DNA from 2 places in the Streptomyces sp. NPDC047981 genome. Region 1 is predicted to be linked to the other one. Evidence: riboswitches for the same ligand, from Rfam matches in the RefSeq annotation. Region 1 holds a riboswitch; the other holds the start of a gene.
The links. A riboswitch is a leader RNA that binds a small molecule or an ion and turns the genes downstream of it on or off. The one in region 1 is predicted to bind ZMP and ZTP.
Positions count from the first base shown of each region.

Region 1 (14,767 bases):
GCCCTGCCGACCGCCAAACCGCCCCGCCCCTTCGAGCGGGGAGTCCGGGGCGTGCCGACGCTGGTCGCCAATGTCGAGACACTCGCCCGGATCGCGCTCGTCGCCGCCCGGCCCGACCTGCGCGAGCCGATCGCGCGCTCCACCCTGGTCACCCTCTCGGGCGGCAGCGTCGCACCTGTGCTCACCGAGGCGCCGTACGGGGTCCCCCTGAGGACCCTTGCCGCCGCCCACGGCACCCCGGCCTCGACCGGCGCCCTGATGGGCGGTCTCTTCGGCGGGCTCGTCGACGCCCGCGCCCTGGACCTGCCCCTCGAACCCGGCGCTCTCGCTGCCGCGGGCACGGCGCTCGGCTGCGGAGCCATCCGCTTCCTCACCACCGACGTCTGCCCGGTGGGCGCCGCTGCCGACGCGGTCGGTTACCTCGCGGTCGAGAGCGCACGCCAGTGCGGTGTCTGCGTGTCGGGCTCGGCCGCGATCAGTGACGCTCTGGACCGCCTCGCCTCCGGATCCGCCGAACCCGACACTGCCGAGCGGCTGCACCGATGGGCGCGAGGATTGCCCGGGCGGGGTGCGTGCGGGCTCCTTGACGCCGCCGCCGGCCTCGCCGGAAGCCTGCTGCGCGTCTTCCCGGCACAGGTCCGGGCCCATCTCGACGGGCCCTGCCCGGTATGCCGCGCCGACGCCCCCGGGCGGGACCCGCACCGCCTGACCCGCCTGAGCGTGCCGGTACCGGCCGTGGGACCACCCGCGCCGACCGGATCCGGCCCCACATCCGCCGAGCCCATGGCCGCCGTACTGGAAGGAACGTCATGAAACTGCTGCTGGACGCCACGCTGTGCAACGGCTACGGCCTCTGCCAGGAGAACACCCCCGAACTCGTCGAGCTCGACGAATGGGGCTACGCGAAGGTCGTCGCCGTCGACGTGCCGCCCGCTGCCGAGGACCGCGCCCGCGCCTGCGCGGAGAGCTGCCCCAACTCTGCCCTGCGCGTGGAGGGATGAGATGACGCGTGACCTGACCTCGCTCTTCGACCCCGGATCCGTCGCCGTGGTCGGCGCCAGTGACGACCCGGCGAAGTACGGCCATGCGGTGGCGGCCCAGGCCCTCCGCGCGCCCGACCGGCGGCCCGTCCACCTCGTGAACCGGCGCGGCGGCACCGTACTCGGCCGGACGGCGGCCACCTCCCTCGGCGAGATCGGCGAGCCGGTCGACCTGGTGGTGATCTCCGTGCCCGGCACCGGCTTCGAGGCGGCCGTCGACGACGCCCTCGCCTGCGGGGCGAAGGCGATCGTCGCCATCACCGCCGGTTTCGCCGAGGCCGGCCCCGCCGGTCTCGCCCGCCAGCGGGTCGTCGCCGAGCGGGTCCGGGCCGCCGGAGCCGTGCTCGTCGGCCCCAACTGCCTGGGCATCGCGGACAACACCACCGAGTTGTACCTGGCTTCGGACCGGTTCGCGCCCGGCCATGTCGCCCTGCTCAGCCAGAGCGGCAACCTGGCCCTCGAACTCCAGCTGCGCGGCGCCCCGCACGACCTCGGCTTCTCCCGCTTCGTCTCGCTCGGCAACCAGGCCGACGTCACCCTCGTCGACCTCGTCGAGGACTGCGCCCGCCACGAGCCCACCTCCGTGATCGCCGTGTACGCCGAGGACTTCGGCGACGGCCGGGCCTTCGCCCGCGCCGCCGCCGAGGCCGGCAAGCCCGTGGTCCTCCTCACCGCCGGCCGCGGCACCGCCTCGGCCCGCAGTGCCCAGTCGCACACGGGGGCACTGACCACCTCGACCGACGTGGTGGCCGCGGCATGCCGCGACGCGGGTGTCGAACTCGTCCGTACCCCACGGGAGATGACCGTGGTGCTCGCCGCCCTGGCCGGCGGGCGGCGCACGACCGGCCGGCGGACCGCCGTCCTCACGGACGGCGGCGGCCACGGCGCGGTCGCCGCCGACGCTGCCGAGGACGCCGGGCTCGACGTGCCCGAGCTCGGCGCCCCGGCCCAGGACCGGCTGCGGAGCGTGCTGTGGGAGCAGTCCGCCGTCCGCAACCCGGTCGACCTCGCCGGGATGGGGGAGCAGCGCCCCCTCTCGTACGCCGACACCGTCCGCGAACTGCTGGCCGCCGACGAGGTGGACGCCGTCCTGATGACGGGCTACTTCGGCGGGTACGCCGCCTCCGAAGGCGGCCTGGGCGGCGGGCCCGCCGGCGGCTCCGTCCTCGCCGAGGGCGAGCAGCGGGCCGCGAAGGAGATCGCCGGACACCTCGCCGCCACACCGAAGCCGCTGGTCGTGCAGTCCATGTACCCGGAGTCGCCCAGCTGCCGGGCGCTCGCCGAGGCCGGGGTCCCGGTGTTCGCCGCCACCGAGGACGCGGCCCGTGCACTCGCCGCGCTGACCGGCCGCGCGGCGGGCGCTCCGACCGGGGTGGCCGCGCCGCCGCCCGCCGGGCCACCACTGGGGGATCCCTCGTACCACGGTGTGCGGGCGCTGCTGGCCGCCGCCGGAGTGCCCTTCCCGCCGGCCCGGGAGATCACCGACGAGGCCGGGCTGCTCGCCGCTGCCGCCTCGTTCGAAGGACCGTACGTCCTCAAGGCTCTCCACCTCCTGCACAAGTCCGACGCCGGCGGGGTGGCGCTGCGGCTCGCCGACCGGGACGCGCTGCTGGCCGCGTACCGGCGGATGCACGCCCGCCTCGGCGCCCCCTCGTACTCGGTCGAGGCCATGGCGGACCTCTCGGACGGTGTCGAACTGATCGTCGGCGTCCAACGCGACCCCCGGTTCGGCCCGGTGGCGATGGTCGGCCTCGGCGGGGTGCTCGCCGAGACCATGCGCGACGTGGCCTTCGCCCTCGCGCCGGTGGCCGCCGATTTCGCCGAGAAGCTGCTGCGGGGGCTGCGGACCGCCCCCCTGCTCGACGGCGTGCGGGGCCGTCCCGCCGTGGACGTGACGGCGGCCGCCGCTGTCGTCGCCCGCATCACCCAAGCCGCCGCGGCCCACCCGGAGATCGCCGAGCTGGAGGTCAACCCGCTGCTGGTACGCCCGGACGGCGCCCTCGCGCTGGACGCGCGAGCCGTCCTCGGCTGACCCCCAACCCTCCCCACGAGGCCCCGGTGAGGCCTTCCCGTACACCCCCGCATACCTCTCTGCACACCGTCCCGCACACCCCTCTCGCCCTGGAGGAGACCCACACCATGGACTTCCGCTACACCCCCGAGCAGACCGAGCTCAAGGCGCGCGCCGCGGCCTACACGCGGCTCCTGATGCGGTGCGAGGAGCAGTCCGAGGAAGCGGGCGGCCCGCTGCCCGCCGACACCGTGCGGGAGCTGACCCGGGCCGCGATCGAAGCCGGCGTCTACGCCATCAACATGCCCGCCGAGTGGGGCGGCGCAGGACTCTCCCTGCTGGACCAGGTGATCGTCGAGGAGGAGTTCGGCAAGGTCACCAACTGCCTGTGGGACATTCCCTGGCGGCCCGCCAACGTCCTCGCGTACGGCACCGAGGCACAACGCGAGAAGTATCTGCTGCCGGTGATTCGCGGCGAGCGCTTCGACGCCTTCGCCGTCACCGAGCCCGGGGCCGGATCCGACCCCGGATCGGGCACGAGCACCGCGACCCGCACGGCGGGCGGCTGGCTTCTGAACGGCGAGAAGTGGTTCGTCACCTGCGGCGACATCGCCGACTTCCTGCTGGTGCAGGCCGATGCCGGGCCGGACCGTGCGGCGACGCTTTTCTTCGTCGACAAGCAGGCCCCCGGTGTCGAGATGACGCGGGTCCCCCGTTTCATGCACTCAGCGGTGAACGGGCACCCCGAGTTCCGGTTCACCGACGTCTTCGTACCCGACGAGGACGTGCTCGGCGGCGTCGGCAACGGCTACGAGCTGACGAAGGAGTGGTTCACCGACGAGCGGCTGATGATCGCCGCCCGGACCGTCGGCGCCGCCGAGAGGGCCTTGGAACTGGCCCGTGACTGGGCAGTCGGACGCCGTCAGTTCGGCTCCCGTATCGCCGATTTCCAGCTGATCCAGGGGATGCTCGCCGACTGCGCCGTCGACATCGCCGTCAACCGCGCCTACACCCACCAGATCGCCTGGGAGGCCGACCAGCCTCAGACCGACCGCAAGACCCTGCACGCCAAGGCCTCCACGGCGAAGCTCGCGGCGAGCGAAGCCGCCGGTCGGGTGGTCGACAGGTGCCTGCAGATCTTCGGCGGGCGCGGCTACGACCGCTCGTACCCGGTCGAGCGCATGTACCGAGAGCTGCGCGTCGACCGGATCTGGGAAGGCACATCGGAGATCCAACGGCTGATCATCGCCAACGAGCTGATCAAGCGCGGCACCGGGGCGCTGGCCCTGCCGCGCTGAGCCCACGGCCCTGTCCCGGCACCCACACCCACCACCGAGAGGACAAGCACCCCATGGACTTCCGTCTCACCGCACGCCAGCAGGAGCTCAAGGAATCGGCGCGTGACCTCACCGACTTCATCATGAAGTACGAGCTCGACTGCGAGGAGAACAACGGTCTGCCGCCACAGGCCCACGCCGAGATCCGCGACGCCGTCCTCGACAGCGGCCTCCAGGCCGTCAACATGCCGGCCGAGTGGGGCGGTGCCGGACTCACCGTTCCTGAGCAGGTCGTCGTCCAGGAGGAACTGGGCCGGCTCACCGGCGCACTGTGGGACATGGTGTGGCGGCCCGCCAACGCCCTCGCGCACTGCACGCCCGAACAGCGCGAGCGGTACCTCGTGCCCGTGATCCGCGGGCGCCGGCGCGACTGCTACGCGGTCAGCGAGCCCGAAGCCGGCTCCGACCCGCAGAACCTGCACACCACCGCGACCCGGACCGCCGACGGCTGGGTGCTGAACGGCGAGAAGTGGTTCGTCACCGTGGGCGACCACGCCGACTTCATGATTGTGCTTGCTGCTGCGGGGGAGGAGCGGGCGCCGACGCTGTTCCTCGTGGACAAGGACACCCCGGGCATCGAGATGACCCGGGTGCCCCGCTGGATGCACACCTTCGTCTACGAGCACCCCGAGTTCACCTTCACCGACGTACGCCTGCCTGAGGACGCGGTGCTCGGCGGCGTCGGCAACGGCTACGACCTCACCCGCTCCTGGTTCTCCGAGGAGCGGCTGATGATCGCCGCCCGCACGATCGGGGCGGCCGAGCGGGCCCTGGAGCTCGCCCGTGACTGGGCCGTCGGACGCCGTCAGTTCGGCTCCCGTATCGCCGACTTCCAGCTGATCCAGGGGATGCTCGCCGACTCGGCCGTCGACATCGCCGTGAACCGCGCGTACACCCACCAGGTCGCCTGGGAGGTCGGCGAGGGTCGAACCGACCGCAAGACCCTGCACGCGAAGGCCGCGATCGCCAAGCTCGCGGCGAGCGAGGCGTCCGGTCGGGTGGTCGACCGGTGCCTGCAGATCTTCGGCGGGCGCGGCTACGACCGCTCGTACCCCGTCGAGCGTCTCTACCGAGAGCTGCGCGTCGACCGGATCTGGGAGGGCACCTCCGAGATCCAGCGACTCATCGTCGCGGGCGAACTCGTCAAGCGCGGGACGGGTGTCCTGCAGCTGCCGGCGACCCCGTGAGCGACCTCGCCCGGGTGGGGATCGTGGGCTGCGGGCTCATGGGCTCCGGCATCGCCGAGGTCTGCGCCCGCGCCGGACGCGACGTCGTGGTGGTGGAGACCGGACCGGCGGCCGCGGAAGCCGGACTGCGGCGGATCACCCGCTCGCTGGAACGGGCTGAGGCGGCCGGCCGGCTGGCCGTGGCCGAGCGTCGGGCCGCGGCCGGCCGAATCGCCGTGACCACCGACATGGCGCGGCTCGCCGACCGCGATCTGGTCGTCGAGGCGGTGGCGGAGGACGAGCGGGCGAAGACCGAGGTCTTCGCCCGGCTCGACGCCGTCGTGGAGCGCCGGGACGCCGTCCTGGCGACCAACACCTCGTCCCTGCCCGTCATCAGGCTGGCGGCCGCCACCTCGCGGCCGTCCCAGGTCATCGGTCTGCACTTCTTCAACCCGGTGCCGCGGCTGCCGCTGGTGGAACTGGTGCCCTCGCTGCTCACCGGCGAGGACACCGTCCGGCGCGCGGGCGCCTTCGCCGCCGAGGTCCTCGGCAAAGAGGTCGTGCACGCCCGGGACCGGGCAGGGTTCGTCGTCAACGCCCTGCTCGTGCCGTACCTGCTGGCAGCGGTGCGGATGGCCGAGTCCGGTACGGCGTCGGCCGAGGACATCGACCGGGCCATGACCTTGGGCTGCGCCCATCCACTCGGCCCGCTCGCCCTGGCCGACCTGATCGGTCTGGACACGGTGCAGGCCATCGCCCGGTCGATGTACGCGGAGTACCGCGAGCCGCTGTACGCCCCGCCGCCGCTGCTCGCTCGGATGGTGGAAGCGGGGCGGCTCGGTCGGAAGACAGGTCGGGGCTTCCACCCGTACCCGGGGCGCCGGTCGGGGCAGGATGGGCAGGGATGATGGTCCGGGACGTGGACCGAGACCGAAAGCGGGAGTTGCCAACGTGACCAAGGCCGAGCGCGCACTCGAGACACGGGAGCGGATCCTCAAGGCCGCGTGCGAGGTGATCGCGGACATCGGGTTCGAGAACGTCAGCATGCGCAAGGTCGCCGAGCACGCGGGGGTGTCGAAGGCGCTGCTCCACTACCACTTCGACACCCGCGAGAAGCTCTTCACCGAGGCGATGACGCATTCGTTCGCGCAGACCGGCACGGACCTTGACGGCGGGGACGCCGACGTGCCGGCCGGCGTCCTGCTCGCGCGCATCGTGCGCACCATGCTGCCCACCGACGAGGAGCTGCGCCAGGACTGGAAACTGTGGCAGGAACTGTGGGTGCGCGCACAGCGCGACGACGCAGCCCGGCACCTCGCCGTCGACCTGTACGACCAGCTCCATGCCTGGGTCGGCGGCGCGGTGGAACGCGGCGTCGCGTCGGGCGAGTTCGCCCCCTGCGATGTCGCCGCGATCAGCACTCTGATCCTGGCGCTCTGCGACGGCCTGGGCATTCGCGTGATGCTCACCGACCCACACGTCGACCTACCCACGGCCCAGTCGACGATCTGGTCGGCCATCGCCCCGTCACTGGGCATCTCTCCCGTCTTCCCCGAGGCCCGGGCGCTCCAAGAAGGCGCATGACCCGGGAAAGGCCCGGGTCATGCGCGTTCTTCCGTTCCGCTAGAAGAAGCCCAGCTTCCTCGGCGAGTAGCTCACCAGCAGGTTCTTCGTCTGCTGGTAGTGGTCCAGCATCATCTTGTGGGTCTCGCGGCCGATGCCCGACTGCTTGTAGCCGCCGAAGGCCGCGTGGGCCGGGTAGGCGTGGTAGCAGTTCGTCCAGACGCGGCCCGCCTGGATCGCGCGGCCCGCGCGGTAGGCCGTGTTGGTGTCGCGGGTCCATACACCCGCGCCGAGGCCGTAGAGGGTGTCGTTGGCCGTGCGGATCGCGTCGTCGAAGTCCGTGAAGGACGTGACCGCGACGACCGGGCCGAAGATCTCCTCCTGGAAGATCCGCATGCGGTTGTCGCCCTCGAAGATGGTCGGCTGGACGTAGTAGCCGCCCGCCAGTTCGCCGTCGTACGTGATCTGCCGGCCGCCCGTGAGGATCTTCGCGCCCTCCTGCTGGCCGATGTCCAGGTACGAGAGGATCTTCTGCAGCTGGTCGTTGGAGGCCTGGGCGCCGATCATCGTGTCGGTGTCCAGCGGGTGGCCCGGGACGATGCGCTCCGTGCGGGCGACCGCCGCCTCCAGGAACTCGCTGTAGTGGCCCTGCTGGATCAGGGCCCTTGACGGGCAGGTGCAGACCTCGCCCTGGTTCAGGGCGAACATGGTGAAGCCCTCCAGCGCCTTGTCCCGGAAGTCGTCGTCCGCCGCCCAGACGTCGTCGAAGAAGATGTTCGGGGACTTGCCGCCCAGCTCCAGCGTGACCGGCTTGATGTTCTCGGAGGCGTACTGCATGATCAGCCGCCCCGTCGTGGTCTCGCCGGTGAAGGCGATCTTCGCCACACGCGGCGAGGACGCCAGCGGCTTGCCCGCCTCCGCTCCGAAGCCGTTGACGATGTTGACCACACCCGGCGGCAGCAGATCGGCCACCAGGCTCATCCAGAAGTGCACCGACACCGGGGTCTGTTCGGCGGGCTTGAGCACCACCGCGTTGCCCGCCGCGAGCGCGGGCGCCAGCTTCCAGACCGCCATCAGGATCGGGAAGTTCCACGGGATGATCTGCGCGACGACGCCCAGCGGCTCGTGGAAGTGGTACGCCACGGTGTCGTCGTCGATCTCGCTCAGCGTGCCTTCCTGGCCGCGCAACGCCCCGGCGAAGTAGCGGAAGTGGTCGATCGCCAGCGGGATGTCGGCGGCCAGCGTCTCGCGGATCGGCTTGCCGTTCTCCCAGCTCTCCGCGACCGCGAGCTCCTCCAGCTTCGCCTCCATCCGGTCGGCGATCCGCAGGAGGACGTTCGACCGCTCGTTCGGCGCCGTACGACCCCAGGCCGGAGCCGCCGCGTGCGCCGCGTCGAGGGCGCGCTCCACGTCCTCCGCGGTGCCGCGGGCGACCTCGGTGAAGGGGCGGCCGTCGACCGGGCTCGGGTTCTCGAAGTACTGACCCCGCGCGGGCGCCACGTATGCGCCGCCGATCCAGTGGTCGTAGCGGGGCAGGTACGACATGAGCGCGCCCTCGGTACCGGGTGCGGCGTAACGGGTCATCGGCATGGCCTCCCTCGAACCGCGCCGGCCGTCCCTGGCCGGCGCTCACCGCCGAGTGTGCGGAGCCCCACGTTGCAACCCCGTTGCGCCCGAGGACAGTTCCTCGTCCAGGGCGCGCAGGCGGGCGAGCACCGGGGCCCGGCCCGAGGCGGGCACGACCTCCGACAGCGCCCGCCACATCTCCACGTCGTCCTCGCCCCAGGCGCTGTACGTCCAGTCCGCGAGCAGCGCCGCGTCGCCCCGGTCCACCAGCGCCGCCCGCAGCCTCGCCGCGAGCCGCTCCCGCAGCCGTACCACCCCGGGGGCGCGGGACGCGGGCAACAGCGGCCCCGCGTAGTCGGCGAGGGCCGCCGACACCGCCCCCGAGCCCAGGCGCCGGTCCACCGCCGTGAAGTCCGCGTCGACCTCGCCCGCCAGTCGGTACGGGCGTGAGCGCAGCAACTCCGGTCCCAGGAGCCCGCGCAACCGGGACATCTCCGCCCGCAGCGTGACCGGGGTGACCGACTCGTCCTCGTAGAGGAGCGTGAGCAGTTCCTCGCCGCCCACTCCCTCCGGGCGATGGGCCAGCACCACCAGGATCTCGCTGTGGCGGCGGCTCAGCCGCAGCCGGCGGCCCGCCACGACCAGGGCCGCCTCGTCCCGGCCGAGCGCCGCCAGGCGCGGCCGCTCCGCCGCCGGCGGAGCGAGCAGGGCCAGTTGCGACTCCGCCGCCCGCGCCACGGCCTGGACGAAGGCCAGACTGTGCGGATGGGCCAACCGGTCCCCGCCGGTGATGTCGACCGCGCCGAGCAGCCGCCCGGTCCGCGGATCGTGTACGGGAGCGGCGGCGCAGGTCCACGCCTGCACCGGCCGCTGGAAGTGCTCGGCGCTGAAGACCTGCACCGGGCGGTCCACCGCGATCGCGGTCCCCGGAGCGTTCGTCCCGGCCACCGACTCCGACCAGCGCGCCCCGGCGACGAAGTTCATGGCCCGGGCCCGCCGCAGCGTCCCGGGGTGGCCCTCCACCCACAGCATCCGGCCCGCCGCGTCGCAGACCGCCAGGAGATGTTCGCCGTCCGCCGCGTACGTGCCCATCAGCTCCCGGATCACCGGCATCGCGGCCGACAGCGGATGCCCGGCACGGTGGTCGGCGAGCTCGTCGTCGGCGAGCTCCACACAGGCCGCGCCGTCCGGACTCACCCGGGCCCGCGCGGAGCGTCGCCACGACTCCGCGACCAGCGGCCGCACCGGCGGGAGGCGGACCTGGCCGCCGCTGGTGAACACCTCGTGCGCCCGCCGCAGCGCCCCGGCGTCGGGCCCGGCCGCCACCCACGCATCGCTCAACTCGGCCTCCACGTCGAGGTCCCATGGACCGGACGGGCCCGGCGCGCCGCGATGGCGCCCCGGCCCCGTCCGCCGTCTCGGGGTCATCGTCGTGCGCGGGGAAGCCGCCGACAAGCGTCCCAGCACTCCGGCATATGCGCCGTGTCCGAACACCGCCCTGGGGCCCCGCCCGGTGCTCACGTAGAGTAGGGCTCGGGCCGTGACTGGCGCTTGAGGTGGATCACCACCGGGGAGCGGCCCGCGGACCCCGCGCACCCGCGCGGATCCGACGCTGCCGTGCGCCTGGGCCATCACCCTGTCCTCGACGACGCCCAGGAGTGGCCCATGTCCACCAGTACCGCCTCCCTCATGGACGGCACCGCCCTCGCCCGCCGCACGGTTGGGGAGACCGCCGCCCGCGCCGCCGAGATCACCCGCCGCACCGGCGTCACCCCCTGCCTCGCCACCGTGCTTGTCGGCGCGGACCCGGCCTCCGTGACGTACGTGAAGATGAAGCAGAACCGCTGCGCGAAGGCCGGAATCCGCTCCCGCCACGTCGAACTGCCCGCCGAGACGACGACCGAGGAACTCGTCGCCGCGATCACCGCGCTCTCCCAGGACCCCGACGTCCACGGCATCCTGCTCCAGCACCCGGTCGGCCCGCACATCGACGAGCGGGCCGCCTTCGAGGCGATCGACCCGGCCAAGGACGTCGACGGCGTCACCATGGCCTCGTTCGCCGCCATGGGCTTCGGGCTGCCCGGCTTCGTCTCCTGCACGCCCGGCGGCATCATGCGGCTGCTCGACGCCTACGACGTCGATCCGCGCGGCAAGCGCGCCGTCGTCGTCGGCCGCTCGGCGATCCTCGGCAAGCCCGCCGGCCTGCTGCTCCTCGGCCGCGACGCCACCGTCACGTACTGCCACTCGCGCACCACCGACCTGTCCGCCGCCGTCCGCGAGGCGGACATCCTGGTCGCGGCCGTCGGCAAGCCCCGGTTCATCCGGGGCGAGGACATCAAGCCCGGCGCCGTCGTGATCGACGCCGGCTACAACCCGGGCAACGTCGGTGACGTCGACTTCGACACCGCCGCCGAGCGGGCCTCCCTCATCACCCCCGTGCCGGGCGGTGTCGGCCCCATGACGATCGCCGTGCTCCTCGCCCAGACCGTCGAGGGAGCCGAGCGCCAGCTGGGCCTCTAGGCGGAGAGACCCCATAGCACGTCGGAGGGGTTCCCAACGGCCCGTACAGCCAAGGGAAGTGTCACGGTTCTGTACGGGCCACGCTTCAACTCGGAATCGAACCAACCCTGTTGAGGATTCGGAGGTGACTCTGGTCACCATGTCCCCGTACTCCGGCGAGAATGCGCCGTCGTTCACCCGGTACCTCATCGTTCCGCTCCTCGTCCTGGTCGCGGCCGTCGCCTTCGTGGTCCGCCAGGAGGGCCGGAGCCACTGGGACGCGACCACGCGTGAGGGGGCCGGCGCGACCGTCGGCACGCGCGCGGGCCCGAGCGCCGACGGTGCGCCGGCCGCCGGCGACCAGCTCGCCGCGCAGGGCGGAACGGCCGGGAGCACCGCTGCCGTCCCGTACCACCACCTCACGCCGGGGGAGTGCTTCGACATCGACCGGGCCGCCCCCGGCTCCGCCGTGCGGCGCGGTTGCGACCGGCCGCACGACGCCCAGCTCGTCGCCGTGGTCCGGCTGACCGGCGAGCACCGCACCGACCGGCAGATACGGGACGCGGCGGCCGCCCTGTGCCGCGAGCCGCTCCGCCGCAAGGCCTCCGCCCAGCCGCGCGGCACCCGCTGGACCACCTTCGTCCAGTACCCGTACCGCTCCGGCTACCTCCTCGGCGCCGACGCCGTGGCCTGCAGCCTCACCGCGCACGCGGCCCCCGGCAAGGCCACCCGCCCGCTCACCGCCCGGCTGCGCTGACGCCCACCGCGGGGGACACCGTCAGTCGCTCCGGACGTGCGTCAGGCGCGCCGGACATGTGCCAGGCGGCCCAGGCGCGCCGGACGCGCGCCATCCGCTCCGGACATGCGTCAGGCCTCCCGCGCCGCCAGGCCCGCGAGCGCTGCGGCGGGGTCCTGGTCCGCGGGGCCCGCCGGGACCCAGGCGCCGCGCTCCTTGCGGAAGGGCCACCAGCGGCCGTCCTCGCCGAGGCGCAGCTGGGCCTCCGCGCCGACCACGGTCCAGCGCGCCGCCCCGGACTGCCGGAGCACGGGCCTCTCGGCGTCCTCCCAGGCCTCAGCGAGCACCGCCCGCGCACGGGCCAGCACCTCCGGAGCGGGCGTCCACTCCTCGTCCAGTACGGCGAGGGCGGCAGCGCCACCGAAGCGCCACGCGCGCGTGGCCGGGCCGAGCCCCGCCGTGCGGCGCCCCGCCCCCTGCGCCAGCCGTGCCGCGACCCAGGACGGGGGAGTCCCGACGGCCGCCATCCGCACGGCGTCCTGAGCGGGCGTCAAGGACGGTTCCGGCCGCCACGGGTGACCATGCCCGGGCGCGAGAGCCTCGGCCAGCATCCGGTGGGCGCGGGTGGCCGCGTCCGCCGCGAGGAACTCAAGCGCCGCAGGATCGAGCCCCGGCGCCGGCTCCGTCTCGGTGTCCAGCGAGGGCGGCTCGCCCGGGACGGCGGGGAGCACCGGCGGAGCGGGCAGCGGCGGCAGGATGTCCCGCGCGGCGAAGGCCTCCTCGGCCGGAACGCCCTCGGCGGCCGCTTCCTCGGCGAGGTTCCGGGTACCCGGAGTCGTTGCCGTCGCCGCCCGCGCCGCGCTCCGCTCCTGCAGCGCGTCCACGAGCGCCCGCTCCCCGCGCCCCCGCATCAGGAGCAGCACGAACGGGTCCTCGTCCAGCAACCGCGCCACCTGGTAGCAGAGCGCGGTCGTGTGCGGGCAGTGGTCCCACGCCTCGCAGCCGCACTCGGGGTCCAGGTCGCCGATTCCGGGCAGGAGTTCGAGCCCGGCCGCCGCCGCGTCCTCCACCAGGTGCGGCGGCATCTCGTGGTCGAGCAGCGCCGCGATGTGCCCCGCGCTCTCCACCGCGAGATCGAGCAGCCGGTCCCACTCGTCCTCCGAGAGCTCCTGGAGGAGGACGTCGCTGCGGTACGAGGAACCGTCACGGTCCTTGACGACCGCGGTGATCCGGCCGGGCCGCACCGACACCGCGCCCACCGCGCCGGCGCGCGCCTGCCGCCGCCCCTCCTTGAGCTGCTGTCCGTCGAGCGCCGTGTCCTCCAGCGCCTTGAGCCAGGCGAGGCCCCACCAGGTGCGGGCGAAGGCGGATCCGCGGGCGGGCGGCAGCGCGGCGAAGGTCCGCTCCTCCTCCTGCCGGCCATGGGCCTCGCGGTCATCGTCGTGTCCGTCGCCGTATCCGTGGTCGTCGCTCATCGACCGTCCTCCCCGTTCGCGCCCTTGTCCCCGTGACCTTCGTTGTCCCTGCGACCGGCCTCGCCCCCGTGACCGCCCTCGTCCCCGCGCAGCCTGACGAGGTCGGCCAGCTCGGCATCGGTCAGTTCGGTCAGCGCCGCCTCGCCCGAGCCGAGCACCGAGTCGGCCAGCGCCCGCTTGCGCAGCAGCATCGCCGCGATCCGGTCCTCGACCGTGCCCTCGGCGATCAGCCGGTGGACCTGGACCGGCTGGGTCTGCCCGATCCGGTACGCGCGGTCGGTGGCCTGGGCCTCGACGGCCGGGTTCCACCAGCGGTCGTAGTGCACGACGTGTCCGGCCCTGGTCAGGTTGAGGCCGGTGCCCGCGGCCTTCAGCGACAGCAGGAAGACCGGCACGTCACCGGACTGGAAGCGGGCGACCATCGCCTCGCGCTCGGCGACCGGCGTGCCGCCGTGCAGGAACTGCGTGCGCACGCCCCGCGCCGCCAGATGGCCCTCCAACAGCCGTGCCATCTGGACGTACTGAGTGAACACCAGCACGCTCGCGTCCTCGGCGAGGATCGTGTCGAGCAACTCGTCGAGCAGCTCCAGCTTGCCGGAACGGCCCTGGATCCGAGGGTTCTCCTCCTTGAGGTACTGCGCCGGGTGGTTGCAGATCTGCTTCAGCCCCGTCAGCAGCTTCACCACCAGCCCGCGCCGCTCCATCCCGTCCGCCTCGGCGATCGCGGCGAGCGTCTCGCGCACCACGGCCTCGTAGAGCCCCGTCTGCTCCTCGGTCAGGGAGACCGCGCGGTCGGTCTCGGTCTTCGGCGGCAGCTCGGGCGCGATGCCCGGGTCGGACTTCCGACGGCGCAGCAGGAACGGTCGGACCAGCGCGGCCAGGCGCTCCGCCGCGGCCGGGTCCTCGCCGCCCTCGACGGCCGAGGCGTAACGGGACCGGAAGGTGCCGAGCCGGCCGAGGAGACCGGGGGTCGTCCAGTCGAGGATGGCCCACAGCTCGGAGAGGTTGTTCTCGACCGGGGTGCCCGACAGGGCGACGCGCGCCTTGGCGTGGAGCGTGCGGAGCTGCCGGGCGGTGGCCGAGTACGGATTCTTGACGTGCTGGGCCTCGTCGGCGACGACCATGCCCCAGGTCCGGGCGGCCAGCGGCTCGGTGTCGAGCCGCATCGTGCCGTACGTCGTGAGCACGAACTCGTCCTCAGCCAGGCCCTCCAGGGCGCGTGCGGGGCCGTGGAAGCGGCGCACGGGCGTGCCGGGCGCGAACCTCTCGATCTCCCGTTGCCAGTTGCCCATGAGCGAGGTCGGGCAGACGACGAGCGTGGGTCCGGCGGCCGACGGGTCGGTCCGGCGGTGCAGATGGAGGGCGATGAGCGTG
Region 1 is NZ_JBEZNQ010000010.1:554-15,320, reverse strand. It holds gene AB0E14_RS08575 (NADH-ubiquinone oxidoreductase-F iron-sulfur binding region domain-containing protein) at 1-813, shown strand, start outside; gene AB0E14_RS08570 (ferredoxin) at 810-1,001, shown strand; gene AB0E14_RS08565 (acetate--CoA ligase family protein) at 1,003-3,072, shown strand; gene AB0E14_RS08560 (acyl-CoA dehydrogenase family protein) at 3,180-4,349, shown strand; gene AB0E14_RS08555 (acyl-CoA dehydrogenase family protein) at 4,403-5,575, shown strand; gene AB0E14_RS08550 (3-hydroxybutyryl-CoA dehydrogenase) at 5,572-6,462, shown strand; gene AB0E14_RS08545 (TetR/AcrR family transcriptional regulator) at 6,506-7,138, shown strand; gene AB0E14_RS08540 (aldehyde dehydrogenase family protein) at 7,178-8,701, opposite strand; gene AB0E14_RS08535 (GAF domain-containing protein) at 8,747-10,024, opposite strand; ZMP/ZTP riboswitch at 10,214-10,319, shown strand; gene AB0E14_RS08530 (bifunctional 5,10-methylenetetrahydrofolate dehydrogenase/5,10-methenyltetrahydrofolate cyclohydrolase) at 10,349-11,203, shown strand; gene AB0E14_RS08525 (hypothetical protein) at 11,328-11,939, shown strand; gene AB0E14_RS08520 (SWF or SNF family helicase) at 12,050-13,393, opposite strand; partial or broken gene AB0E14_RS08515 (DEAD/DEAH box helicase) at 13,477-14,767, opposite strand, start outside.

Region 2 (14,767 bases), on a different contig from region 1:
GGGAGATGGTCTTCTTCCTCGTCGGCATCACCGGCTTCCTGGCGCTGCGCTCCCCGCTGCTGCTGCTCGTCCTGCCGACACTCGGCTGGCGCTTCCTCTCCCAGGACCCGAACCACTGGGGGATGATCTGGCACTACAGCGCCATCCTGATGCCGATCGTCTTCCTCGCCCTGGTCGACGCGGTCCGCGCGGTCCGCACCTCGCCGCGCGCCTGGCTCGTGGCGTACGGACGGGTCGCCGTCCCCGTCGCCACGGCCGTCGCGATCGTGCTCGCCCTCGACCTGCCGCTGCGGGAGCTGCTGCGCTCGGAGACGTACCGCACGGACGCCCGGACGCTGGAGGCCCGGCAGGCGGTGGACGCGGTGCCGACGGGGGCGAGCGTCGAGACGAACGTGCCGCTCATGGCGCACCTCACCGCCGACCGCAAGGTCTACTGGGTCGGCGGGGCGAAGGGCGTCAGCCCCGACTACCTCGCCCTGGACATCTCCTCCGGCTGGTCCCAGCCGGTCACGGACCCCGTGCAGCTGGCGTCCCAGCTGCATCCGGAGGCGCGGTACGAGGTGTCGGCGCGGGCGGGACAGTTCGTGGTGCTCAAGCGGAGCTGAGAGGCGTGCGCGCCCGTGCACGCCGAAGGGGCCCGGTTCCGAGAACGGAACCGGGCCCCTTCGCTGTGGCCTGGGCCGGTGATCAGTACTGCTGGCGCGGACGGTTGAACCAGGCCGCGCCGTCGGCCTTCGCCACGAAGACGATGATCAGGATGCCGAGCACGAGGCTGATGATGCCGGCGGGCAGCGAGAAGATGCTGAACAGCACCATGAACGAGGCGTAGACGATGGTGCAGACGCGAACGCCGCCGGCGCCCGTCTTGAACTTGGCGGCGAGCACCATGCCGAGAACGCCGATGATCGCCGAGAAGATGCCGAGACCGATCAGCACGCCCTGGCCCAGGTCCGCGAACATCTCGGCGTCGGCCGACGAGGCGCCGGACCGCTCGAGCTCGCCCTCGATCGCGAACGACATGGCGATGATGGCGAGCGCGCCGATCACGTTGAGGCTGGCGATGATCCAGAGGATCACGCGGGCCGACTTCACACCGCCCGGCATCTCCATGACCGCGCCCGGGTAACCGCCCGCGCCGTACGGCTGCTGGATCGGGGGAGCCTGCGGGTAGCCGTAGCCGGGCTGCTGGCCCTGCTGCTGGGGGTAGCCGTAGCCCGGCTGCTGCCCCTGCGGCTGGCCGTAAGGGTTGTTCGGTTCGCCGAAGCTCATCGCGGGATTCCTCCGTTGGTCTGTGCGGGGACGACGCGGCCCGCGACGGAGGATCTTCTACGGCATATGAGCGGTTCGCCCCCCGGCACTGCCCGCGGCAGTTCGCCGTTATCGTCGTCGTACCGTCGACTTTTTGTCCAGTCGGTAGTCGGGGCTTTGTGCGAGTGCAACCTTTCGCGAACGGTTCCCTCCGCCTCCGCGCGGTCCCCGTGCAGGCGAATTGGAACTAGCGGTGGGTCATCCGGGAGGATGGGCCCATGAGCGCCCAGATTCTCGATGGCAAGGCCACCGCAGCCGCGATCAAGACCGAACTGGCCGTCCGCGTGGCGGCCCTGAAGGAGCGGGGCGTCACGCCCGGCCTCGGCACGATCCTGGTCGGCGACGACCCGGGCAGCCAGAAGTACGTCGCCGGCAAGCACCGCGACTGCGCGCAGGTCGGTATCGCCTCCATCCAGCGCGAGCTGCCGGCGACCGCCACGCAGGAGGAGATCGAGGCGGTCGTCCGGGAACTCAACGCGGACCCCGCGTGCACCGGGTACATCGTCCAGCTCCCGCTGCCCAAGGGGATCGACGAGAACCGCGTCCTGGAGCTGATGGACCCGGCCAAGGACGCCGACGGCCTGCACCCGACGAACCTGGGCCGGCTCGTCCTGAACGAGCCCGCGCCGCTGCCGTGCACCCCCAACGGCATCATCACGCTGCTGCGCAACCACGGCGTGGAGATCAACGGCGCGGAGGTCGTGGTCGTCGGGCGCGGTGTCACCATCGGCCGCCCGATGCCGCTGCTGCTCACGCGGCGCTCGGAGAACGCGACGGTGACGCAGTGCCACACCGGTACGCGTGACCTGTCCGCGCACCTGCGGCGGGCGGACATCGTCGTCGCCGCCGCGGGCGTGCCGCACCTGATCAAGCCCGAGGACGTGAAGCCGGGCGCGGCCGTCCTGGACGTCGGCGTCTCGCGCGACGGCGAGGGCAAGATCGTCGGCGACGTGCACCCGGGGGTGACCGAGGTCGCGGGCTGGATCTCCCCGAACCCCGGCGGTGTGGGCCCGATGACCCGCGCGCAGCTGCTCGTCAACGTCGTCGAGGCCGCCGAGCGCGCGGCCGCGGCGCTCTGACGATGACGTCGAAGGTCGTGGGCGGCGACGCACCGGGCGCGGAGGACGCGGAGGGTTCCGGGACGTCCGGGGCTTCCGAGCGGGCCGAGCGGGCCATGGGGGCCGAGCGGGCCGAGGGAGGCGCGGCTGACGCGGGCGCGCCCACGGGCACCGAGGGCGTGAACGGCGGCGTCAGCGGCGCGGACGGTGCCGAGGGTGTCGACGGCGCCGACAGCGGCGAGGGCGTCAACGGTGACGAGGGTGTCCTGCCGGCCGGTACGGGCTCCGGCCCCGGCTCCGGTACGGGCGCCCCCGCGCCGGCCGGGCGTACGCGGCGGCCCCCGTCGCTCACGACCGACACCGCGCGCCCCGAAGGCGGCGGGCGGGCCGCCGCCGGGGACGCGCCGGCCCCCGCGCGTCAGTGGCCGCTGCTGACGGTGCTCGGGCTCGCGGCGCTGGGGCTCCTGATCGTCGGTACGGACCTCTTCGCGCAGTCGTTCCGCGTCGGCACGATGCTCGTCGGTCTCGCGCTGCTCGTGGGCGCGTGTCTGCGGCGCACGCTGCCGTCGGTCGGCATGCTCGCCGTACGGTCACGCTTCACGGACATGGTCACGTACGGCGTGATGGGCGGGCTCATCGTGCTGCTGGCGCTCATGGTGCAGCCGGATCCGTGGCTGAAGATCCCGTTCCTGGAGGACATCCTCCATCTGACGATCACTTAGGACCGGCGCCCGCCCTCTCCCCCGTGGGAGGGCGGGCGCCGCTCCACAGTGAGAGTCATGTACGTGCCAATGGGGTGCAAGGTCCGCCCGTTCGTTGTGGCACGGAAGTGACCATTCCGCCACTCCGTCACTCCCGTGTACCAGCGCGTTCCGTACTCCCGCGCTCCCCCGGAAACTGCCATCCTGGGCGGGAGGGATCCTGCTGGGGGTCGCGAGGACGCGAGGGGGACCGCACATGCCTCGTTGGCAGGCGCTGCCTGACGAACTCGACCCGCGCGTGCGCGAGTTCGCCGACCGGTTACGGCGCCTCGTCGACCGCAGCGGACTGAGCGTCGCCGCCGTCGCCGACCGCACCGGCTACAGCCGGACCGCCTGGGAGCGGTACCTCGACGGTCGCCTCCTCGCGCCGAAGGGCGCCGTCCTCGCGCTCGCCGAGGTGACCGGCACCGATCCCGGACGGCTCACCGCGGAACGCGAGCGGGCCGAGCGCGCCTGGAAGGGCTCCGAGCAGGGCCCGGGAGGCGCCGGTGGCCTCGCCCCCGGCGTGAACGCCTCGACGGAGACGAGCGTCAGCAGCAGCCACAGCACCACCGCCGACCCGGAGAGCACCGGACCCACCCGAGCGCAGGAGGCCCCGGGCCCCGTCCCGGTCCCGAGCCCCGTCCCGGTCCCGGGTCGCGTCCCGGTCTCGGGTCCCGTCCCGGTCCCGGGTCCCGTCCCGGTCTCGGGCCCCGTCCCGGTCCCGCCCTCCGAACCGCCCCGCCGCCCAGCCGCCGCCCTTCGTGTGCTCCTGCTCCTCACCGGCGTCCTCGGCGCTCTCCTCGTCGTCATCGCCGCCGTCCTGCTCGCCGATCTCGGCGGCGGAGACGGCAGCGGCGGAGAGGGCCCCGGCGGCGGCGACCGGGGCTCCGCGGCCACGCGCACGCCCGGCACGTCCCCCGCCTCTCCCGGGGCCTCCGGGGCGGGTCCCGGCACGTCGCCCCTCCCCTCCGGAGTGAAATGCGCGGGCGCCGGATGCACCGGACAGGACCCCGAAGCCATGGGCTGCGGAGGCACGTTCGCCACCACCGTCTCCCGCGCCCCGGTCGGCTTCGCCGGGCAGATCGAGGTGCGGTTCAGCAGGACCTGCGGCGCCGCCTGGGCGCGCGTCACGGGGGCGGCGCCCGGCGACACCCTGCACGTCACCGCCGCCGGAGGCGGCCAGGACGTGACCGTGGGCGCCGATCCGGACGCGTACAGCCCGATGGTTGCGACGACGGACGGGACGGACGCGCGGGCGTGCGCGACGCCCGTGAACGGCACCCGCGTCTGTACGGGAGGGCGCTGACCCCAGTCGGGTGGCAGTGAGCCGGACCACAAGGGGGTGGGGGTTCGACCCGTCCCGGGTCGGATAGCCTGACCGCTGGAAAATCTCTTCACGTCGAGACACCGATCGATCAAGAAGAGCTGTCCAGCACCCGGGGCAGGGCCCCACCCGCCAGCTGTCTTACGGAGATCGCCATGACCCGCACTCCCGTGAATGTCACCGTGACCGGCGCGGCCGGCCAGATCGGCTACGCGCTGCTGTTCCGCATCGCCTCCGGCCACCTGCTCGGCGCGGACGTGCCGGTCAAGCTGCGCCTCCTCGAGATCCCGCAGGGCGTCAAGGCCGCCGAGGGCACCGCCATGGAGCTCAACGACTGCGCCTTCCCGCTGCTCAAGGGCATCGACATCTTCGACGACCCGAACCAGGGCTTCGAGGGTGCGAACGTGGCGCTGCTCGTCGGCGCGCGCCCGCGCACGAAGGGCATGGAGCGCGGTGACCTGCTCCAGGCCAACGGCGGCATCTTCAAGCCCCAGGGCAAGGCCATCAACGACCACGCCGCGGACGACATCAAGGTCCTGGTCGTCGGCAACCCGGCCAACACCAACGCCCTGATCGCCCAGGCCGCCGCCCCGGACGTCCCGGCCGAGCGCTTCACCGCGATGACCCGCCTCGACCACAACCGCGCGCTGTCGCAGCTGGCCGCCAAGACCGGCGCCTCGGTCGAGGACATCAAGCGCCTCACCATCTGGGGCAACCACTCGGCGACCCAGTACCCGGACATCTTCCACGCGGAGATCGCCGGCAAGAACGCCGCCGAGGTCGTCGCCGACGAGGCGTGGCTGGCCGACACCTTCATCCCGACCGTCGCCAAGCGCGGCGCCGCGATCATCGACGCCCGTGGCGCGTCCTCGGCCGCCTCCGCCGCCAACGCCGCCATCGACCACGTCCACACCTGGGTCAACGGCACCGCCGAGGGCGACTGGACCTCCATGGGCATCCCGTCGGACGGCTCCTACGGCGTCGCCGAGGGCCTCATCTCCTCCTTCCCCGTCACCTGCAAGGACGGCAAGTACGAGATCGTCCAGGGCCTGGACATCAACGCGTTCTCCCGCGCCCGCATCGACGCCTCGGTGCAGGAGCTCGCGGAGGAGCGCGACGCGGTCCGCGCGCTCGGCCTCATCTGAACCTGAGAGCCCGCTTCCCCCGTACGCACCGCCCCCGGCCGACACTTCGGCCGGGGGCGGTGCGTTGTCGTCGTCCGGTCGTCGGCGGCCCTACTTCTTGTACTGGCCGGGCGTGTAGTGGCCGGGCGTCATGCGGGTGGTGAGGGCGATGCGGTTCCAGGCGTTGATGACGGTGATGGCGGCGATGACCCGCGCCAGTTCCGTCTCGTCGAACTGGGCGGCGGCCCGCGCGTACACCTCGTCCGGGACGAATCCGTCGGTGACGACGGTGACCGCCTCGGTCAGTTCGAGCGCGGCGAGCTCGCGCTCCGTGTAGAAGTGCCGCGACTCGGCCCAGGCGCTGAGCTGGACGATCCGCTCCACGGACTCGCCCTCGGCGAGAGCGTCCTTGGTGTGCATGTCGATGCAGAACGCGCAGTGGTTGACCTGCGAGGCCCTGATCTTGATCAGGTGGTAGAGGGTGGAGTCGAGGTGCTCGGCCGCGGCCTGGTCGAGCCGCCGCATGGCCCGGTAGAACTCGGGCACACGCTCGCCGAAGTTGAGGCGGGGAGCGTGCTCGGCGGCGTACTCGGGCTTCACGGTCGGGGTGGTGGTCGTCGTCGTCATGCTTCTCACCGTACGAGCGGGGTGGCGCAGGAGTATGGTCCATTTCCATGGCAGATGAGTGGGCCACTTTTGGCGCCGACCTTCACCTGGACCTGCGCGGCGCGGGGGCGCGCACGGGCCTGCGAGCCGCGCTGATGGACGCGCTGCGGGAGGCGGTGCGCGGCGGGCGCCTGGCCGCGGGCGTACGTCTGCCGTCCTCCCGCACGCTCGCCGCCGACCTCGGGATCGCCCGTAACACGGTCGCGGACGCCTACGCCGAGCTGGTCGCCGAGGGCTGGCTGACCGCCCGCCAGGGCTCCGGGACGCGGGTCGCGCAGCGGTCGGTGCCACGTCGGCGGACCGGTTCGGGTGGTCCGGGCGGGCCGGTTGGTCCGGCCGGCTCGGGCGGCGCGCGGGCCGGGGCTCGGAGCCGCACGGGCCGCACCACACCGACGTACGACCTGAAGCCGGGCATGCCCGACCTCGCGTCCTTCCCGCGCGCCGAATGGCTCAAGGCCTCCCGGCGGGCGCTGACGGCGGCGCCCCACGACGCGTTCGGCTACGGCGATCCGCGCGGCCGGATCGAGCTGCGCACGGTGCTCGCCGAGTACCTCGCGCGGGCCCGGGGCGTGTACGCGCGGCCGGAACGGATCGTGCTCTGCGCGGGGTTCGTGCACGGGCTCTCGCTCATGGGGCAGGTGCTGAGGGCCCGGAGGGTGCGGGAGGTGGCGGTCGAGGCGTACGGGCTCGACGAGCACTGGCGGCTGCTGACCCGGTCGGGGCTGCGGCTGCCCGCCCTGCCGTACGACGACCTGGGCACGAGGACCGAGGGGCTGCCCGGCATGAAGGGGGTCGGCGCGGTGCTGATGACGGCCGCCCACCAGTTCCCGCTCGGCGGCGCCCTCCACCCCGACCGGCGGGTCGCGGCGATCGACTGGGCGCGGTCCTCGGGCGGGCTCGTCCTGGAGGACGACTACGACGGGGAGTTCCGCTACGACCGCCAGCCGGTCGGCGCGCTCCAGGGCCTCGACCCGGAGCGGGTGGTGTACCTGGGCACCTCCAGCAAGTCCCTCGCGCCCGGACTGCGGTTGGGGTGGATGGTGGTGCCCGAGAGCCTCGTGGGCGAGGTGGTGGAGGCGAAGGGGCACATGGACTGGTCGGGCAGCGCGCTCGACCAGTTGACGTTCGCGGAGTTCCTCGCGTCGGGGGCGTACGACCGGCACGTGCGGGCGATGCGGCTGCGCTACCGGCGGCGGCGCGACGAACTGGTGGCGGCGGTGGCCGCGCACGCGCCGCGGACCCGGGTGAGCGGCATCGCGGCCGGCCTCCACGCGGTCCTGGAACTCCCGGCGGGCCAGGAGCCGGAGGCCCTGCGCTCCGCCGCGTGGCAGGGGCTCGCGGTCCGCGGCCTCAGCCACTTCCGCCACCCGGACACCGCCCCGGCGCAGGACGGCCTGGTGGTCGGCTACGCCACGCCCCCGGACAGCGCCTGGTCGGGCGCCCTCGCGGCCCTGTGCCGCGTCCTGCCGACGACGTGACGGCGTGACGGCGTGACGACGTGACGGCGTGACGGCGTGACGGCGACGCGTCCGTACCGCCCGCAGGGAGCAGCCGGGGCCGGCCGGAGATCAGGGCGCCGGGCTCTCCGTACGGGCGTCCTCGTCCTCGTCGTCGTCCTGTACCGGCGCCTCGCCGAACCGCGCCAGGACCAGCGCGCCCGCGACCGCGATCGTGAAGCCGAGGATCGCCAGCCACGCCAGGCCCTCCCGCGTCCGGTCGCCCAGCCACACCACCCCGACCAGCGCGGGGCCGATCGTCTCGCCGAGGACCGCGCCCGCCGTCGCCGTCGTCACCGAACCCCGTTGCAGCGCCGAGGTCAGCAGCAGGAACGCGGCTCCGCCGCCGACGAGGAGCGCGTAGAACGCGGGGTTGGTCAGGTCGATCCCGTCGATCAGCCGGACCGCCACCTCCACCACCCCGAAACCGAACCCCGCTCCCAGGCCGAGCGCGAGCGCCCGCGGCCCCTCCGGCAGACGCCCCGCGAGGACGCCGATCCCGAGCACGCCGAAGGCCGTCGCCAGCATCGCCCACCGCAGCGCGTCCGAACCGGTCTCGTCGCCCTCCGTCCCCGAGGAGACGGCCAGCATCGCCAGACCCCCGCAGACGACCGCCACCGCGCCCCACTCCACACGGCTCAGCCGGGCGTTCAGCAGCCACGAGGCGACCACCGCGGTCACCGCCAGGCTCGCGGCGAGCGCCGCCCCCACCGTGTAGATGGGGAGCGAGAGCAGCGCGACGATCTGGAGGCCGAAGCCGATGCCGTCCAGCGAGAGACCGGCGAGATAGCGCCACTGCCGTACCGCGCGCAGGAACAGGGCGACATCGACTCCGCCGCCCGTCCCCGGCGTCGCCGCCCGGGCGCCGAGCGCCTGCAGAACCGAGGCCGTACCGAAGCAGACCGACGAGGCCAGCGCGCAGATCATCCCAAAGAGCACGAAAGGACTCTAGTGCGGGGCCGCTCGAACAGCGGCTTAAACTGTGCGGTCGCGACCACGGGATGGGGAGGCAGATTCATGCGCAGGCTGAGGTCGAGCACGGTCGTGCTCGGCGGTATGGGAGTGCTCGCGGCGACGATCACCTCCTGCGGATCCGAGCCCGACAAGCGGTGTGTCGACCCGCTGACGCGCGAGAAGCTCCCGAGCTACGAGTGCGAGAGCGGCAGCGGAAGCAGTGGCAGCGGCACGGCCCGCGGCTCGTACTACTACGGCGGCAGCGTCAGCGACAACAGGGTCAGCGGCGGCAGCTTCGACAAGAAGGCCGTCGACACCGGAGGCTTCGGCTGCTCCGGTTCCAGCGGCGGCTGAGCGGGCGGACGACAGGGCATGCGGCGGCACACGATCGAACCCCGGCCGGGGTGGCAGCAGACGGTGGAGGAGCAGGGGCTCGTCTACCCCCTGACCCGCTACCCCGACGGCTCTCTGCGTCCGTACTGGGACGAGAGCGCGTACTACTCCTTCACCCTGCCCGAGGTCGAGGCGCTCGAGGAGGTCGTCGAGGAACTGCACGCGATGTGCCTGGCGGCGGCCGCCCACATCGTCGAGCATGACCGGTTCGCCGATCTCGGCCTGACCGACCCGCGGCTCGCCTCCCTCGTCGCCGAGTCCTGGCGCCGCCGCGCCGAACTGCCCTCGCTCTACGGCCGCTTCGACCTGCGCTACGACGGTACGGGCCCGGCCAAGATGCTGGAGTACAACGCCGACACGCCGACCTCGCTGGTCGAGGCCGCGAGTCCGCAGTGGTTCTGGATGGAGGATCGTTTCCCCGGAGCCGACCAGTGGAACTCGCTGCACGAGCGGCTCGTTGACGCCTGGAAGCGCCAGGCCCCGCTGCTGCCGCCGGGCAGCCCGGTGCACTTCGTCCACTCCGAGGGGGACGAGCTCGGCGAGGACCTGATGACGGTCGCGTATCTGCGCGAGACCGCCCAGCAGGCCGGGCTGGACACGGAGGCCCTGTCGGTCGAGCAGATCGGCTGGGACCGGCTCTCGGGCCGGTTCGTCGACGACCGGCTGCGGTTCATCCGCAGCTGCTTCAAGCTCTATCCATGGGAGTGGCTGGCCACGGACCGCTTCGGTCCGTACGTCCTGGACACGCTCGACAACGGCGGCGGTACGGGCACGACCTGCTGGATCGAGCCCGCGTGGAAGATGCTGCTCTCCAACAAGGCGCTGCTGGCGATCCTCTGGGAGCTGTACCCGGGCCACCCGAACCTGCTGCCCGCCTACCTCGACGGCCCGCGCGAACTCGCCGAGCGCGGCGGCTATGTCACCAAGCCGCTCCTGGGCCGCGAGGGCGCGGGCGTCACCGTCCACGAGCCGGGCTCGGCGCCCGTCGCGCGCGACGAGCCCTGCTGCTACCAGGAGTTGGCCCCGCTGCCGGACTTCGACGGCAACCGGGTGGTGCTCGGCGCGTGGGTCGTCGAGGACGAGGCGGCGGGGCTCGGCATCCGGGAGTCGGCGGGCCTGATAACGGACGAGTACGCCCGCTTCCTGCCGCACGTCATCCTCTGAGTCCTGCTGAGGGCTGTTACTCCGGTACGTACTCCCTGAGCGGCGCGGGCTTCAGGCCGGCCGCCTCCGCGGCGGCCAGGGCGCGGGTCAGATCCTGTTCCAGCGTCTCGTTGAAGTGCAGCAGGATGATGTCGCCGGCCTTGAGGGTGGGCGTCGGCGGGGTCCACTGGCCCCAGGTGGTCAGGTCGTACGTCCAGGTCACCAGGGCCTTCGCGCCGCAGGCGCGGGCGGTGGTGCGGGTGGTCTCGTCGTACGTGCCGTAGGGCGGGCGGAGCAGCCGGGGGCCGTCGCCGAACTCGGCAAGGTGCTGGTCCCGCGCGCCGCAGACCTCCGCCTTCTGGCCTGCCGCGTCGAGCCCGGTCATGTCCGGGTGGTTGACGGTGTGGTTCTCGACCCGGGAGCGGCCGTGGTCGAGGAGCGTGTGGAAGTAGCCGGAGTCGTACGAGTAGGCGCCCGGGAGCAGGAACAGCGAGGCGGGCACCCGGCGGTCGATGAGGATCTTGGCGGCGGCGGGGTCGTGGAACCAGCCGTCGTCGATGGTGATGAAGACGACCGGGTCGGTGGTCTCGACATGGGACACGACGGGGACGGGCGCGGGCCAGGCCGCCGTCGGGGCGGCCTGCGCGGGGCCCGCGAACGCGCCGAGCAGCGCGAGCGGGACGAGCACGGCGAGTGCGCCGCGCAGCGCGCGGCGGGGGCGAGGTCTCGGCATGGCGGCATCATTGGCCTAGACCAACTGTGCTGTCAATGCCCCGAGTTGCCCCGCCCCCGCCCCAAGAACCGGACCCGCCCGGTCCACCGGCCCAGGCCGGTGAGGCCGTTCACCGGCGCCCGGCGCCCGGCGCCCTGCGTCCGGCCGGTCAGCCCGCGAGTACCGCCCGCAGTTGCTCCAGGCCCCAGTCCAGGTCCTCCTTGCTGATCACCAGCGGCGGGGCGATCCGGATCGTCGAGCCGTGCGTGTCCTTCACCAGGACACCCCGCTCCATCAGCTTCTCCGAGATCTCCCGGCCCGTGCCGCGGGACGGCGCGATGTCCACGCCCGCCCAGAGGCCGCGGCCCCGCACCGCCTCGACCGCGCCGCCGCCCACGAGCAGGCCCAGCTCCGCGTGCAGATGCTCGCCCAGCTCCGCCGCCCGCTGCTGGTACTCGCCCGTCCGCAGCATCGCGATCACCTCCAGGGCCACCGCGCACGCCAGCGGGTTCCCGCCGAACGTCGACCCGTGCTCGCCCGGCCGGAACACCCCGAGCACGTCCCGGTCGGCGACCACCGCCGAGACCGGGACGACCCCGCCGCCCAGCGCCTTGCCGAGGACGTACACGTCCGGCACCACACCCTCGTGCTCGCACGCGAACGTCCGCCCGGTCCGGCCGAGGCCCGACTGGATCTCGTCCGCGATGAACAGCACGTTCCGCTCCCGGGTCAACTCCCGGACCCCGCGCAGGTATCCGGCCGGCGGGACGAGCACCCCCGCCTCGCCCTGGATCGGCTCGATCAGCACCGCCACCGTGTGGGCGGTCACCGCCGCCTCCATCGCCGTCAGATCGCCGTACGGCACGATCTCGAAGCCCGGCGTGTACGGGCCGTAGTGGTCGCGGGCCTCGTGGTCCGTGGAGAAGCTGACGATCGTCGTCGTCCGGCCGTGGAAGTTGTTCGCCGCGACCACGATCTTCGCGTGCCCGTCCGGCACGCCCTTGACCTCGTACCCCCACTTCCTGGCGGTCTTCACCGCCGTCTCGATCGCCTCCGCGCCCGTGTTCATCGGCAGGACCATGTCCTTGCCGCACAGCTCCGCGAGCCGGGTGCAGAACTCCGCGAAGCGGTCGTGGTGGAACGCCCTCGACGTGAGCGTCACCCGCTCCAGCTGCGCCCGCGCCGCGTCGATCAGCCGACGGTGGCCGTGCCCGAAGTTGAGCGCCGAGTACCCGGCGAGCATGTCGAGATAGCGGCGCCCCTCGACATCGGTCATCCAGGCCCCGTCGGCCGTGGCGACGACGACGGGCAGGGGGTGGTAGTTGTGCGCGCTGTGCGCCTCCGCGGAAGCGATCGCGTCTTGCGTACTCGACACGGGATCTCCGTTCGTCCTGCGGCCAGGGGCGGGTGTGGCTCCCTTTCCTATCGTCGCTCGGATACTGGACGAAGAAACCTTGAGCGACGGCGCGCCCGCTAATGTGGAAACACGCACGGCGACTGGCGTACGGGGAATCGACCCTGGGGGAGCCGTGCGCGGCAGACCACACGCGGTGCCGCCCGCCTGGGCACCACAAGGACCCCGTCCCGTGTGGTGCCGCGCCGAATCGCACGCACCGCTCCGGGACCCGCCGCCGCAACGCCCGGAGGAACGCCATGAGCGACATGACGAGCACCGCCCACCACCCCGCCCTCTCCGCCGCCGACCCCGAACTCGCCGCGCTCGTCGGCGCCGAGGAGCGGCTGCAGGCCGAGACCCTGCGGCTGATCCCCAGCGAGAACTACGTCTCCGCCGCCGTCCTCGAGGCCTCCGGCACGGTCCTGCAGAACAAGTACAGCGAGGGCTACCCCGGCCGCCGGTACTACGAGGGCCAGCAGAACATCGACCAGGTCGAGACCCTCGCCGTCGAGCGGGCCAAGGCCGTCTTCGGCGTCGACCACGCCAACGTCCAGCCCTACTCCGGTTCTCCCGCCAACCTCGCCGTCTACCTCGCCTTCGCCGAGCCGGGCGACACCGTGATGGGCATGGCCCTGCCGATGGGCGGCCACCTCACCCACGGCTGGGGCGTCTCCGCCACCGGCAGGTGGTTCCGCGGCGTGCAGTACGGCGTGCGCCAGGACAACGGGCTCGTCGACCTCGACCAGGTCCGTGAGCTCGCCCTCAAGGAGCGCCCGAAGGTGATCTTCTGCGGTGGCACCGCGCTGCCCCGCACCATCGACTTCGCCGGCTTCGCCGAGATCGCCCGCGAGGCCGGGTCCGTCCTCGTCGCCGACGTCGCCCACATCGCCGGCCTGATCGCGGGCGGCGCCCACCCCTCGCCGGTGCCGTACGCCGACGTCATCTCGACGACCACCCACAAGACCCTGCGCGGCCCGCGCGGCGCCATGCTGATGTCCCGCGAGGAGCACGCCAAGGCCCTCGACAAGGCCGTCTTCCCCGGCCTGCAGGGCGGCCCGCACAACCAGACCACCGCGGCCATCGCCGTCGCCCTGCGCGAGGCGTCCCAGCCCTCCTTCCGCGACTACGCCCACGCGGTCGTCGCCAACGCCAAGGCCCTCGCCGAGGCGCTGCTCGCCCGCGGCTTCGACCTGGTCTCCGGCGGCACCGACAACCACCTGATCCTGATGGACCTCACCCCCAAGGAGGTCCCCGGCAAGGTCGCCGCCAAGGCCCTCGACCGCGCCGGGATCGTCGTCAACTACAACACCGTCCCCTACGACCCCCGGAAGCCCTTCGACCCCTCCGGCATCCGCATCGGCACCCCGTCCCTCACCTCCCGCGGCCTCGGCACCGCGCACATGACCCAGGTCGCCGACTGGATCGACCGGGGCGTCGCCGCCGCCGGCTCCGGCGACGAGGACGCGCTCCGCACGATCCGCGCCGAGGTCGCCGAGCTGATGGCCGCCTTCCCCGCCCCGGGCCTCCCGGTCTGACCCGACGCCGAGCGAACCGGCCGGACCTCCGGCCGTCGAGCCGTCCCGCCGTCGCGGTCCGGCCCGGTCGGCGGGCGCTCAGCCCGCCGACTCGGCTATGCGGCGGGCCTCCGCCAGGGACGGCTCGCCCTCGAGCCGCAGGGTCAGGGCCCCGGCGTTCCTCGTCCAGAGGAGCGTGGGGCCCGCCGTGCGGACGGAGTGCGTCCACTCCTGGCCGGTCGGGTCCGTCAGCGGGACGCTCAGCAGATGCGGCTCGGCGAACCAGTAGCCCTCCGCGCCGTCCGGCAGGTCGACCCACTCCGGCTGGGTCCGCACCTGCTTGGCGAAGCCCGGGTCGAGCCGCGCCGGGAACGCGTCGAGACGGACCGTCCCGCCGTCCTTCCCGCGCCAGCACAGGCTGATCACCGCTCGCCCCAGCTCCGCCGAGCCGGTCACCGACACCGCGTCCGGAGGGCCGAGGGCGCTCGGTATCAAGGGCTCGAACCCCGCCCGGCGCTCGGCCTCCTCCAGCGGGACGGCCCCTTCGCACCCCGGGACCTCCGTGCCCGGCGACGGACGCGCCCCCGGGTCGTATCGGACCTCGACCCCGCCGAAGCCGAACCACTCGGCCACCGTCGCCCGCACCGGAGGCGTGAGCACAAGGACCACCAGGAGCCCGGAGACCGCCGCGAGCAGCGCCTTCCAGCGCCGGCGCGCGGACCCGCGCAGGGCGTCGAAGCGCCGCCGCCGCACCGGCGTCGGCACCTGCTCCGCCAGGAGCTGAGCGAGCACCCGCTCGGCCATGGTCTCCCCGCCGACGTCCGGCACCCTCAGCCGCCGCCCCAGCTCCCGCAGCTCCTCCGGCAGCCCGTCCCCGGGCCCGCCAGGGGACCCGTCACCGCGCGCGCCAAGGGACCCGTCCCCGGGCCCGCCCGC
Region 2 is NZ_JBEZNQ010000009.1:4,006-18,772, forward strand. It holds gene AB0E14_RS07775 (DUF2079 domain-containing protein) at 1-605, shown strand, start outside; gene AB0E14_RS07780 (hypothetical protein) at 688-1,269, opposite strand; gene AB0E14_RS07785 (bifunctional methylenetetrahydrofolate dehydrogenase/methenyltetrahydrofolate cyclohydrolase) at 1,527-2,387, shown strand; gene AB0E14_RS07790 (DUF3017 domain-containing protein) at 2,390-3,088, shown strand; gene AB0E14_RS07795 (DUF2690 domain-containing protein) at 3,324-4,415, shown strand; gene AB0E14_RS07800 (malate dehydrogenase) at 4,589-5,578, shown strand; gene AB0E14_RS07805 (carboxymuconolactone decarboxylase family protein) at 5,669-6,184, opposite strand; gene AB0E14_RS07810 (PLP-dependent aminotransferase family protein) at 6,232-7,701, shown strand; gene AB0E14_RS07815 (hypothetical protein) at 7,792-8,646, opposite strand; gene AB0E14_RS07820 (hypothetical protein) at 8,737-9,027, shown strand; gene AB0E14_RS07825 (glutathionylspermidine synthase family protein) at 9,046-10,230, shown strand; gene AB0E14_RS07830 (polysaccharide deacetylase family protein) at 10,247-10,942, opposite strand; gene rocD (ornithine--oxo-acid transaminase) at 11,091-12,296, opposite strand; ZMP/ZTP riboswitch at 12,405-12,495, shown strand; gene glyA (serine hydroxymethyltransferase) at 12,584-13,852, shown strand; gene AB0E14_RS07845 (hypothetical protein) at 13,931-14,767, opposite strand, start outside.
Region 2: linked by a shared signal. The riboswitch ahead of glyA (serine hydroxymethyltransferase) and the one ahead of AB0E14_RS08530 (bifunctional 5,10-methylenetetrahydrofolate dehydrogenase/5,10-methenyltetrahydrofolate cyclohydrolase) in region 1 are both predicted to bind ZMP and ZTP.